3 regions of the Exiguobacterium oxidotolerans JCM 12280 genome follow, and region 3 is predicted to be linked to each of the others. Evidence: riboswitches for the same ligand, from Rfam matches in the RefSeq annotation. Region 3 holds a riboswitch; each other region holds the start of a gene.
The links. Region 3 has a riboswitch for S-adenosylmethionine ahead of P403_RS0106225 (alpha/beta hydrolase). Riboswitches for the same ligand answer to the same signal wherever they lie in the genome.
Positions count from the first base shown of each region.

Region 1 (4,008 bases), 260 kb from region 3:
GGTCGAAGCAGACCATCTGTTTGGCAGTTTAATAGAAGGAGCGGAGCCATCGCTATACCCGACGTTACGGATGATTCATACGAATTTAAAGATATATGAACAGCTATCAATTACTATTTAAGCTGTTGAAGGGCTTCGAAATCGAGAATTACAAATAGCTTCTCCAAGGTGACTCTATTGTTTACCTTAAGAGAAGCTATTTATGTAGCTAGAAAATGTTATGTTCGTAAATTTTTCTTGACTGACTCTGATTATAAGTGGGGAAAATATTAAATAAAATTTAAATGATGAGAATATTCTTTTAAATGATACTCTATCTCTTTAATTAAAATAGACTTAAATATAAGTAAGGGATATGATTTAGATATCTCTAAAATATAAGTTGTTAATGTTTTTTTGGATTTGTGAGAGGGGATAATTTGACATGAAGCGTATTATTATTCGTGCAGGTATGACACCCTTTGAACAGTTTGATGCTGAGTATATAATGAGAGAAAATTCAATCGGAGGGAACGTTGGGAATTTGATCTATCAGTACAGTATCTTCCGAACATTGATGACGGAAGGAACGACGATCACGCCTGACTATTACTACTATGATGAAGAACGTGCAGATGAGATCAACGAAAATTTTGATCTTTACGTCATTCCACTTGCGGATGCATTCCGTCAAGAGTTCGCATCGTCCCTTCGAAAATACACACGATTGATTAAAAAATTGAAAATTCCCGTCGTCGTGATCGGTGTTGGTCTACGCGCACCATTCGAGCCGGACTTAAAAGGCGGATTCCCGTTCGACGAGGATGTTAAAGCATTCGTCAGCGCAGTCCTCGAACGTTCGAGAATCATTGGACTTCGTGGTGAAATCACGTCGAAATACCTGACACGCCTTGGTTTCCGTGAAGGCATCGATCATAAAGTCATCGGTTGCCCATCGATGTATGCATTCGGTCGTGATCTTCACATCCGTGAGACAAACATCACGAAAGATTCGATGATTAGTGTCAATTCATCACGTTTTTCACCCAAAAATGTCCTTGATTTTATCACACGTGGAATGGAAGAGTATCCAAATCACTATTTCATCCCACAATGGATGAAAGAATTGAAGTTGACGTACACTGGAACTCATCCGTTTGGAGACCTTTCAGATATGAATTATGCAGCTAGAATGTCACACCCGGTGTATATGAATGGCCGTGTTCGTTTCTTCTTAAACGCTCAAACGTGGTTCGACTTCCTCAAAGAAGCTGACTTGAGCTTTGGTGCACGTCTCCACGGAAACATCACAGCGACACTCACTGGAACACCGAGTATTTTGATTCCTAAAGATGCAAGGATGCGTGAATTAACAGATTACCATCAATTGACTCACATCTGGGCAAATGACATCACGGCGTATACACGGCTTTCGGACGTCGTCGAAACAGCAGACTTCCAAAGCCCGGCGCGGATTCAAGTGAAAAACTTCGATAACTTTCTTGACTTCTTGAACACGAACGACTTGGAGCATATCTATCAAGACACGAACTATCCAGAGAACGTGCCGTTTGATCGTGAAATGGCGAAAACAGAACTCCTCCCAGCGGTTAAACCGATTACAGGAATCAGTATGGAAGAAGCAATCGCACGTTTTGAATCATTCTTTCCAGAAGAAGAGAAAAAAATCGCTGCGATTCAAAAACATGATAAAGATAAAGACAAAAAGATTAAAACGTTACAAGATAAACTCAACAAGCAGACGAAGGTGGTTAAACATCAAGAAGGTACATTGAACCGTAAAGCAGTTCGGGTGGCCCTTAAGACAGCTAATCTCTTCGTAAAAAAATAATAAAAGAACGTCTCATGCCAATGCAGTGTGAGACGTTTTTTTTGAATTGTATTATCTGAATTGTGTTGACAATTCAAAAAAGGACTGCTATTGTTATGAAAAATTACATTCTTATCCAGAGAGGTGGAGGGACTGGCCCTTTGAAGCCTCAGCAACAGGTCGAAAGATACTGTGCTAATTCCTGCGGGTGTTGTACCCGATCGATAAGCGCTCTTGATGTTGTCGACCGACGCACCCTGTCTGTACAGGAGTGCGTTTTTTTATTGAGCGAGAAAGAGGAGTGGTGGAGGATGGAGCAAAAAACAACATTTCGACGAAAGATGGAATCCCGTCATATCGTCATGCTGTCGTTAGGTGGCGTCATCGGGACGGGGCTGTTCCTAAGTACGGGGTACACATTAGAGCAAGCAGGTCGAATCGGGACGATTTTGTCCTACTTGCTTGGGGCACTCGTCGTTTATCTCGTGATGCTTTGTTTAGGGGAACTCGCTGTACATATGCCGGAAACCGGTGCCTTTCATAGTTATGCAACAAAGTACATTGGACCGGGAACCGGCTGTACGGTCGCCTGGCTCTACTGGCTGACGTGGACGGTTGCGCTTGGGTCCGAATTCACAGCAGCTGGTTTATTGATGCAACGCTGGTTTCCGGACGTGCCGGTCTGGTTGTTCAGCGGATTGTTCGTCATCATTATTTTAGTGATTAATGTACTGACAGTGCGTGTGTTCGCCGAAGTCGAATTTTGGTTTTCTGCCGTGAAAGTCATGACGATCATCGCCTTCATCGTCTTAGGGGCAGCAGCAATCGTCGGCTTTATTCCACTGGCGTCAGGAGAAGCAGCTCCGTTGTTCGGACCGCTGACGGAAGGGGAACTCTTCCCGAACGGGGCCTTTGCGATTTTGATGACGATGCTCGCCGTCAACTTTGCCTATTCAGGTACAGAACTGATTGGTGTTGCGGCAGGCGAGACGGTTGATCCGAAGCGGACGATTCCTCTGGCCATTCGGACGACGATTGTCCGGCTGGTCGTGTTTTTTGTCGGCACGATCATCGTCCTGGCGATTTTACTGCCGACGGATGCAAAAGGTGTGCTTGAGAGTCCGTTCGTTGCCGTGTTTGAACGGATCGGGATTCCATTTGCGGCGGACATCATGAACTTTGTCATCTTGACAGCAATCTTATCGGCAGCGAACTCCGGTTTGTATGCTGCGTCACGGATGTTGTGGTCACTGTCGGATCAACGGATGATTTCACCGTTCTTTGCTCAATTGAGTCAAAACGGTGTTCCGACACGTGCCGTCATGTCCAGCATGCTCGGCGGATTGTTTGCACTACTATCGAGTGTCTACGCAGCAGAAAGCGTCTATATCGCACTCGTCTCGATTTCAGGACTTGCTGTCGTCGTTGTCTGGATGAGCATCAGTGCTTCGCAATACTTATTTCGGCGGCGTTACCTGAGAGAAGGACACGACGTGCAAGACTTGGTGTACCGGACACCATTTTATCCAGTTGTCCCGATCGTCTCCTTTTTGATTTGCCTGTTGTCACTGATCGGGATTGCCTTTGATCCGACGCAGCGTGTTGCCTTATATTTTGGAATTCCCTTTATCGGACTTTGTTATCTCGTGCATTACCTGACGAAAAAATCACAGAAACGGAGTGTGGAAGATGTCAAAACAGAAAAATCCAGTTGAAGCCTTACTTAACGAAAAACCGTTTATTTTACTTGATGGGGCGCTCGCAACAGAACTGGAGCGGCACGGGAGTGATCTCGCCGATCCACTCTGGTCGGCACGGGTCTTGGTCGAAGAGCCGGAGCAGATTCATCGTGTCCATGCCGACTATTTTCGAATCGGTGCGGACTGTGCCATCACCTCGAGTTATCAAGCAAGTTTGCAAGGGTTTGAACAACGGGGAATCGAGACGGGTGCAGCGATCGAACTGATCAAGCAGACGGTCTACTTGGCACAACGTGCACGTCAAGAAGTCGCCGGAGCAGGAGCACAATCGTTGATTGCCGGATCAGTCGGTCCGTACGGGGCGTATTTGGCCGATGGATCAGAATATATCGGACACTACGGCGTCGATGATGCGACCCTTGAGAACTTTCATCGTCCCCGAATCGAGGCATTGATTGCGGCAGGAGCAGATCTGCTGGCCTTCGAAACGATTCCGTC
Region 1 is NZ_JNIS01000001.1:1,500,419-1,504,426, reverse strand. Features, by position in the region: gene P403_RS0107640 (ketopantoate reductase family protein) at 1-121, shown strand, start outside; gene P403_RS0107635 (polysaccharide pyruvyl transferase family protein) at 425-1,831, shown strand; SAM riboswitch class I at 1,940-2,041, shown strand; gene P403_RS0107630 (amino acid permease) at 2,122-3,525, shown strand; gene mmuM (homocysteine S-methyltransferase) at 3,500-4,008, shown strand, end outside.
Region 1: linked by a shared signal. The riboswitch ahead of P403_RS0107630 (amino acid permease) and the one ahead of P403_RS0106225 (alpha/beta hydrolase) in region 3 are both predicted to bind S-adenosylmethionine.

Region 2 (4,008 bases), 430 kb from region 3:
GCATAAAAACAAGCGAGGTTGACTCGCGGTAACTTCTTTCGCTCTTCATCATGTAAGACGATTTCTTCTTCAATTTCCCGGTACTGTGCATATGTCAACTCGCCGAGACGTGCCGTATCTTCACTGTTTTGACCAAATGGCAGCATTCCAAGTGGCGCATCCGGTCGAAAACGATCGAATGCACTTGCAAATACTTGTTTGACGCCACCGAGTTGTTTTGAATTATGCCAATCAAATAGCGGTGAAATATACGACAAACTTGCAATCGGCAATTCATATTCCTGCAGTAGCCGGTTGACGACGAGTGCGCCCAAGCTGCAGGCGATGATATGAATCGGTAACTTTCGTTTTCCGGCTTCTCGTAAAGCATCCTTCAGTAGTTGTTGATGTTCCTCAAGCGATATCCGACGCGGTGCATCTACACGTAACACTTCATAATCCTTTTCAAGGACTCGAATTAACGCATCGCTCGGCGTCGCTCGCAGTTGAAGGGGATAGACAAGTACGATAATTCCTGTTGCTTGATCTTCCACAAACTCACCTCTTCATACAAGTATCTCTGTTATTATAACGTTTACACCTTGATGTCAAAACCATCTTAAGTCGGATTTTCATTCATATATACGTTTTAAGCGTGTCACAGGTTCCACTTGACCGAAAATTTCTTCAGTCGTTTCACTTTCTTCTTTAAAACCGAAAGAGACTAGAAACTGGCGCGCTTTATAATTTCTTGATTCAACGTAGACTTCAATCGGGGAAGCACCTTGGTGTTCAAGTTCACGAATCAACTTTCGTCCAATCCCATTTTGTTGATATTTCGGTAGTACGTACAAGCGAACGATTTCCCACGTGCCTTCCACATCAATCGCATGGATGAAACCGACGATTTCTTCCTCGATAATGGCGACATTGAAATATTCTCCTCGCGCTTCCTCCGCCGTCCGAATCGCCCTTGCGACTTCTTCTTGCGGGTACGCTTCTTTCACGAAATGCGTTTTCGAATTTGCAGAATAGATTTCTTCGTACGTATCCATCCAAGAGGTAATGGCAATATCATGAATGCGTGCCGCATCAGTAGGAATTGCTTCGCGTATCTCCATGTCGGACTCCCCCTTTTTTCCGTTTACCGGTACATGTTCTTTTACCCTTTTCTAGAAAAATCATTCGTTTCCCTGCAAAGTTCGGGACAAACAAAAAAAGTTCAGAAACAAACTCAAACTGAGTCTGCTTCTGAACTGAAAATTAAGCGAATCGTTTCGCTTGTTCTTCAAGAATTGCTGCTTTATCTGTTTGCTCCCATGGTAATTCGATATCTGTACGACCGAAATGACCATAAGCGGCTGTCTGACGATAAATCGGACGGCGGAGATCAAGCATGTTGATGATTCCTGCTGGGCGAAGATCGAAGTTTTCAGCAACGAGTTCGACGAGTTGTGCCTCTGGAAGTTTACCTGTTCCAAACGTATCAACTGCAATCGATACTGGGTGCGCGACACCAATCGCGTATGCAAGTTGAACTTCTGCTTTATCTGCAAGACCAGCAGCTACGAGGTTTTTCGCGACGTAACGTGCTGCATATGCTGCAGAACGGTCAACTTTTGTTGGATCTTTACCAGAGAATGCGCCGCCGCCATGACGTGCATAGCCACCATACGTATCAACGATGATTTTACGTCCAGTTAATCCTGCATCACCTTGTGGTCCACCGATGACGAAGCGACCTGTCGGGTTAATGAAGAACTTTGTTTCCGCATCGATGTATTCTGATGGAATCACAGGTACGATGACATGCTCTTTCAGGTCTGCTTGGATTTGCTCAAGCGTCACTTCTTCTGCATGTTGTGTTGAGATGACGATTGTATCGACACGAACCGGTTCGTTATTCTCATTGTATTCTACAGTTACTTGCGTCTTACCATCCGGACGGAGGTAGTCAAGTTGTCCAGTTTTACGGACTTCTGCGAGACGACGAGCAAGTTTGTGTGAAAGTGAAATCGGAAGTGGCATCAATTCAGGCGTTTCTTTCGTTGCATAACCGAACATGAGACCTTGGTCCCCTGCACCGATTGCATCGATTTCTTCATCTGACATGCTACCTTCGCGTGCTTCAAGCGCTTGGTCAACACCGAGAGCGATATCTGCTGATTGCTCATCGATTGAAGTCAATACAGCACAAGTGTCTGCATCGAAACCATATTTAGCGCGTGTATAGCCAATCTCACGAATTGTTTCGCGAACGACTTTCGGGATATCGACATAAGTCGATGTCGTGATTTCACCTGCGACGAGGACGAGTCCTGTCGTGACAGATGTTTCAGCAGCGACACGAGCATTCGGATCGGCTGCGAGGATTGCATCTAAGATAGAATCTGAGATTTGGTCACAGATTTTATCCGGGTGACCTTCAGTAACTGACTCCGACGTAAATAGCCGGCGATTAAGGTTTGTCATGTTTGACCCTCCCAAAAAAGAATTTGACGGTGTACTCATTTCCCCTAGTTGAGTGGGACGGTAAAATGAAAAAAACCTCTCCATGTCCAAAAAATGGTCAGGGAAAGGTTGTGCGTTCTTCCTTTACCCTCTTATCGTTCGAAGTGTTTACTTCGCTTCAGGAGAGCACCTTTTCCTTCATTAATAGAATTCTTAATGTAGGACGGTTGCCGGGTTTCTTCGGGCCTTGTTCCCTCCACCTGCTCAGAATAAGAGTATCCGTTACGAATTACATGATATAAAGTTGTGACCACTCTGTCAAGCTACGTTTTAATTTCTAGTCGAAACTTTTCGGAAGAGATGTTAAACTGTTAATGCTGAAAGCGTTTCCAGAAAAATAGAAATCAGCGCTAAAAAAGGATTGCTCATCCTTTAGTATGTCATATATAATAAATGTGTCATACTAAATGCCAGAGCTAAACCAACGTAGGGGAAAGGTGGGGTCAGGATGCCGATGACGGTCCTGAATATCGAAGAGCTACTCAAGAAGGAGCATGTGTTCAAACAACTATCTGTTGCTGAGCTAGTCGAACATGCAATTCATAACGAAGAAGGGGTTCTTGCTGAAAATGGCGCTCTGTCTGTAGAAACGGGGAAATTTACAGGTCGTTCACCTAAAGACAAGTTCATTGTTCGCGATCAGTCATGCGAGTCACATATCGATTGGGGTCATGTCAATCAACCGATGGAAGCAGACAACTTCGAGCAACTGTTACAAAAAGTTCTTCGCTACATGAATGAAGCAGATCAGCTCTACTACACAGAAGCTGCTGCTGGTGCAGACACTCATTTTACCCTTCCGGTTCGGATCGTGACACAATATGCTTGGCATAATTTGTTTGCAAAACAACTGTTTTTGCGTGAATATCCGACAGAAGCTGCTTTTGAGCCTTTCACGGTTATTTATGCGCCTCACTTCAAAGCAGATCCGAAAGTCGATGGAACGAATTCCGAAACGTTCATCGCCATGTCATTCGAACATCGGATTGTCTTAATCGGTGGAACGGAATATGCGGGCGAAATCAAAAAATCGATTTTCTCTGTCATGAACTACCTTTTACCTCAACGAGACGTCTTATCGATGCATTGCTCGGCTAACGTCGGACATGAGGGTGACGTCGCCTTATTCTTCGGATTATCCGGTACTGGTAAGACCACACTGTCTGCTGACGACAGTCGTCAATTGATTGGTGACGATGAGCACGGGTGGTCCAACGACGGCGTCTTCAATATCGAAGGGGGCTGTTACGCAAAAACGGTCAACTTATCGCGCGAAAAAGAACCACAAATCTTTGATGCGATTCGTTTTGGCACTGTCCTCGAAAACGTCGTCCTCGATGATGCACGAATTCCTGACTATGATGATACGTCGAAAACGGAAAACACACGGGCTGCTTATCCGATTACAGCAATTGATAATATTGCAGTACCATCACGCGCCGGACATCCGAAAACGATTGTCTTTTTGACGGCTGATGCTTACGGCGTCCTGCCGCCAATCAGTAAGTTGACGAAGGA
Region 2 is NZ_JNIS01000001.1:810,947-814,954, forward strand. Features, by position in the region: gene P403_RS0104160 (alpha/beta fold hydrolase) at 1-533, opposite strand, end outside; gene P403_RS0104165 (GNAT family N-acetyltransferase) at 612-1,100, opposite strand; gene metK (methionine adenosyltransferase) at 1,243-2,451, opposite strand; SAM riboswitch class I at 2,580-2,706, opposite strand; gene pckA (phosphoenolpyruvate carboxykinase (ATP)) at 2,939-4,008, shown strand, end outside.
Region 2: linked by a shared signal. The riboswitch ahead of metK (methionine adenosyltransferase) and the one ahead of P403_RS0106225 (alpha/beta hydrolase) in region 3 are both predicted to bind S-adenosylmethionine.

Region 3 (4,008 bases):
ACCTGCCATAAGGAGCGCCTCGACTTCGGCATGGGGTCCTCCCGCATAACGGTGGGCCCCAAATCCAACGATTCGTCCCTGTTTGACGATGACGCAGCCGACACTCGGATCCGGACTCGTTTGACCGTTTAACATGTGTGCTAGTTGCATCGCATAACTCATGAATATTTCCATTTTTTTCGCTCCTTTCAACAAAAAAGACGCCTCCTGTAAAAGGGGCGTCGCGATTGAAGGATTGACGAAATAAGCGTCTCGTGTTTCTGTTTTTTTGCATACAGAAACAGACCCTTCTCTGAACATATTTTTTCAGAAAATGGCGGCAAGCGCATTGTTTCGTCCTTCTCCCATCCGGACTTTACCGTCGGCCTTGGAGTCTCACCAAGTCAGCCACAGTGCGTACACTGCAGGTCGCGGGCTCGTCGATCCATTGATCGCATCACCGCCGGTTGGGATTTTCACCCTACCCCGAAGAACTGGTTATTGAGTTATACAGCTCAAGATTAGCATAGGTCATTCTAAAATACAAAATGAATTGTATTTCATTCTCTTTTTTAGAAAAACATCAAAAAAGGACCCTTCTCTTAAAAGAAAAGGGTCCTCTCATCTGCACTAAGGCAGAATCCGCTCAGCTCATCTTTCAGACAAACGTCTGATGGAATTGGCACAGTACGACGTAAGAAGTCTGTCGCCGAGGTTTCGTAGGGCCAGTCCCTCCACCTCTCTCGATAAGTGCTGCGGTATGAAGTTCATATGTGTGATGTTTCAAGTCGTTCTTATGTCGTGAATCTACTGCTTACACTACGGGGATTCTGTTCTCAAGTCAACCATATTTTCAAAATTAAACCAAATTACCCAGTTTATCAATTTCGACTTCTTTTTAACGTCTTGACAACGTATTTCAATCAATGCTATTCTCTTCACAATGATTATTCCGACAATTCCTATACGATATATCAAGAGTGGGCGAGAGATCTGGCTCTACGAACCCACGGCAACCTGCAACATGCAAGGTGCTCCGACCAGCAAAGCCGATGCTTTGGATGATACTTACGATAAACTCGTAGTGCGCCTAAAGCACTACGAGTTTTTTAATAGAAGGAGGAACCCTTTATGAATTCATCATCACCTGTTCTGTGTGGCGCAGAAGATTTTTTGATTGAACGAGGTCCAATCGGTATTTTACTGTCTCACGGTTTTAACGCAACCCCTCAAAGCGTCCGCACTGTCGGAGAATATTTTGCCGCCCAAGGGTTCACTGTGTATGCTCCGCGCCTCGACGGGCACGGGACGAGTATCCAGGATTTCGAAGCGTCGACTGCCGAAGATTGGAAACAGAGCCTCCGTCAAGGGTTCGACGTCTTAACCAATCATTGTTCGTCCATCTTCATCGCCGGACAATCGATGGGTGCGACACTTGCCCTCGCCCTCGTCGCGGAAGGATTACCTGCTGACGGATTGATTACGATCAATGCAGCGTTATCGATTCCTGCCTATGAAGCATTATCTTTCGAAGACTGTCCACGCTACTTGAAAGAAAGTACCCCAGACATTAAACGTGAAGCGTTTGAAATCATCTATGACCAGGTCCCTGTCGTCTGCGCATCGGAACTTTTAACCTTGATTGACGAGACACGTCCGCTCTTACCAACCATCGAGATTCCAACGCTTATTTTATATTCTGCCGAAGACCATGTCGTCCCGCCTGAAAGCTCGGATTACCTTTATCAAGTCATCGGTGCGACGGACAAACGGAGCTATTGCCTGCTTGACTCCTATCATGTCGCGACCCTCGATCATGATCAAGAAACGATTGTCCACGAGGCAACACGCTTTGTGCACCAATATAGTCGTTTGAGCCACACCGGTTGATGTCTTCCCTACGCAAAAGCAAGGAATGAAGACTGTTTCGATACGTGTCTAAACCGTCCAAAACAATATGAATGCGCACAAAAATGGCCGATACTCCCCTCGAATGATGGGCGTATCGGCCATTTGATTGATGTAGTCCTGACTGATGAGTCAGTCCTTCGTTTGCTTCATCAGTTCTGTTGCTGTTTCTTCCATTGTTGCAGGGCTTGCGATTTCCCCGGCACTTCATGGCAGTGGCGGCAACGCGGCTCATACGACTCTGACGCACCGACTAAAATGATTGGATCATTGTAGTTGGCAGGTCGACCGTCGATTAAACGTTGCGTCCGTGATGCAGGGTCACCGCACGACAGGCAGATCGCCTGCAGTTTCGTGACGAACTCTGCCCGTGCGAGAAGTTCTGGCATCTTACCGAATGGTTCCGCCCGGAAGTCTTGATCGAGTCCGGCACAGATGACACGTTTTCCGTCTTGCGCGAGGGCCTCGATGACATCGACGATTTCATCATCAAAGAACTGCACTTCGTCAATCGCGACCACTTGTGTCTCTTGTGCGACTGCCGCGTACACGTCACGGCTCGTCGCCATCGGTACCGCGATGACAGAGTTGCCGACGTGAGAGACGACATGTTCTTCATGGTAACGGTCGTCGATCGCCGGTTTAAACACTTGGACCGGCAACTTCCCGTACTGTGCCCGTCGAACACGTCGAATCAATTCTTCCGACTTACCAGAGAACATACTTCCGCAAATCACTTCAATCCATCCGTACTGATTTATTACATGCATCATTGCAAAAACACCGTCCTCTAAAATTAGTCACTTTAACGAGTATAGCCCGAATCGATAATGAGAAAAAGAGTTGACTTCTCGAAATCAAAAATCCATCCGTTCATTCCCATGATTCCCCACCTTGTCGTTTTAACTAGTCCTCATTTCCTGTACACTATAGAAGAAGAATTTATGAAGGAAGGTGTCCCCGATCCATCACATATTACATGAAGTACTTCACCAATATGGTTCATTTGGACTTGCGCTTTTACTCGCAGGTGGAATCGTCGGGCTTCCCGTTCCCGATGAAACGTTACTTGTCATGTCCGGTTTTTGGATGCATCAAGGCAATTTACCCTTAATCGGAACGATTATCGCCGCTTATGCCGGCAGCTGTATCGGGATGACGATCAGTTATCTCCTTGGTCTCAAACTCGGAATGCCGCTGCTCCACCGGATTGGTCCGAAGATGCGCATTTCAGAAAAACATATCCTAACGGCAGAAGCCGGCTTTCTTCGTTATGGCAAATCGGTCCTGATTATCGGATACTACATACCTGGTCTTCGGCAGCTGTCTGCTTTTTTCGCAGGCGTCTCGAAAATGCCTTTCCGGATCTTTGCATCCTACGCGTATACCGGCGCACTGATTTGGATTAGTGTTTTTCTCGGGGCTGGTTATTTCCTCGGTCGCCACTTCTCATTCAGTCGTGTCTTTGAGCAGTTCGCTAAAAATCCCGATTTACTGCCCTATGTCATCGGCATTGCCGGCGCCATCGGCTCATCTTTTATCTTAAAAACCTATCTTTCGTATCGCGCCCAGTTCAGTCTATACAAAAACAGCCTGCTCCAGTGATGGAGACAGGCTGTTTTTTAATGGATAGGTCGCAATTACTTGCGGCCGTATTTTTTGTTGAAGCGATCGACACGACCGTCTGCAGCGTTGAACTTTTGACGACCAGTGTAGAATGGGTGCGAGTCCGAAGACACATCCACGCGGATGAGTGGGTACTCGTTTCCATCTTCCCAAGTGATTGTTTCGTTCGAAGAACGAGTAGAACCAGTTAAGAATTTGTACTCAGTAGTTGAATCCATAAATACAACTTTGTTGTAGTTTGGGTGAATTCCTTGTTTCATGGTTGATTTCTCTCCTTCCGCCCTGGTTCATTTGCTGAGCCAGAGTAAGTTACCTTCCTATACTAAACGATTTTTCATCGTCTCGCAATACCTATTTTCAAGTCGGTGTATCTGTTTTGATTGTCCGTGGTTTAGCTGCTGCCCGGCGAATCGGCTTCTTCTTTTCCTTCAACAGTTCAACGAAGAATTCTTCATTATTTTTCGTATCCTTAATCTTGCGCAAGAAACTGTCGAC
Region 3 is NZ_JNIS01000001.1:1,236,350-1,240,357, forward strand. Features, by position in the region: gene ribD (bifunctional diaminohydroxyphosphoribosylaminopyrimidine deaminase/5-amino-6-(5-phosphoribosylamino)uracil reductase RibD) at 1-174, opposite strand, end outside; FMN riboswitch at 333-477, opposite strand; SAM riboswitch class I at 628-732, opposite strand; SAM riboswitch class I at 948-1,050, shown strand; gene P403_RS0106225 (alpha/beta hydrolase) at 1,111-1,869, shown strand; gene P403_RS0106230 (thymidine kinase) at 2,040-2,657, opposite strand; gene P403_RS0106235 (DedA family protein) at 2,842-3,492, shown strand; gene P403_RS0106240 (type B 50S ribosomal protein L31) at 3,528-3,773, opposite strand; gene rho (transcription termination factor Rho) at 3,871-4,008, opposite strand, start outside.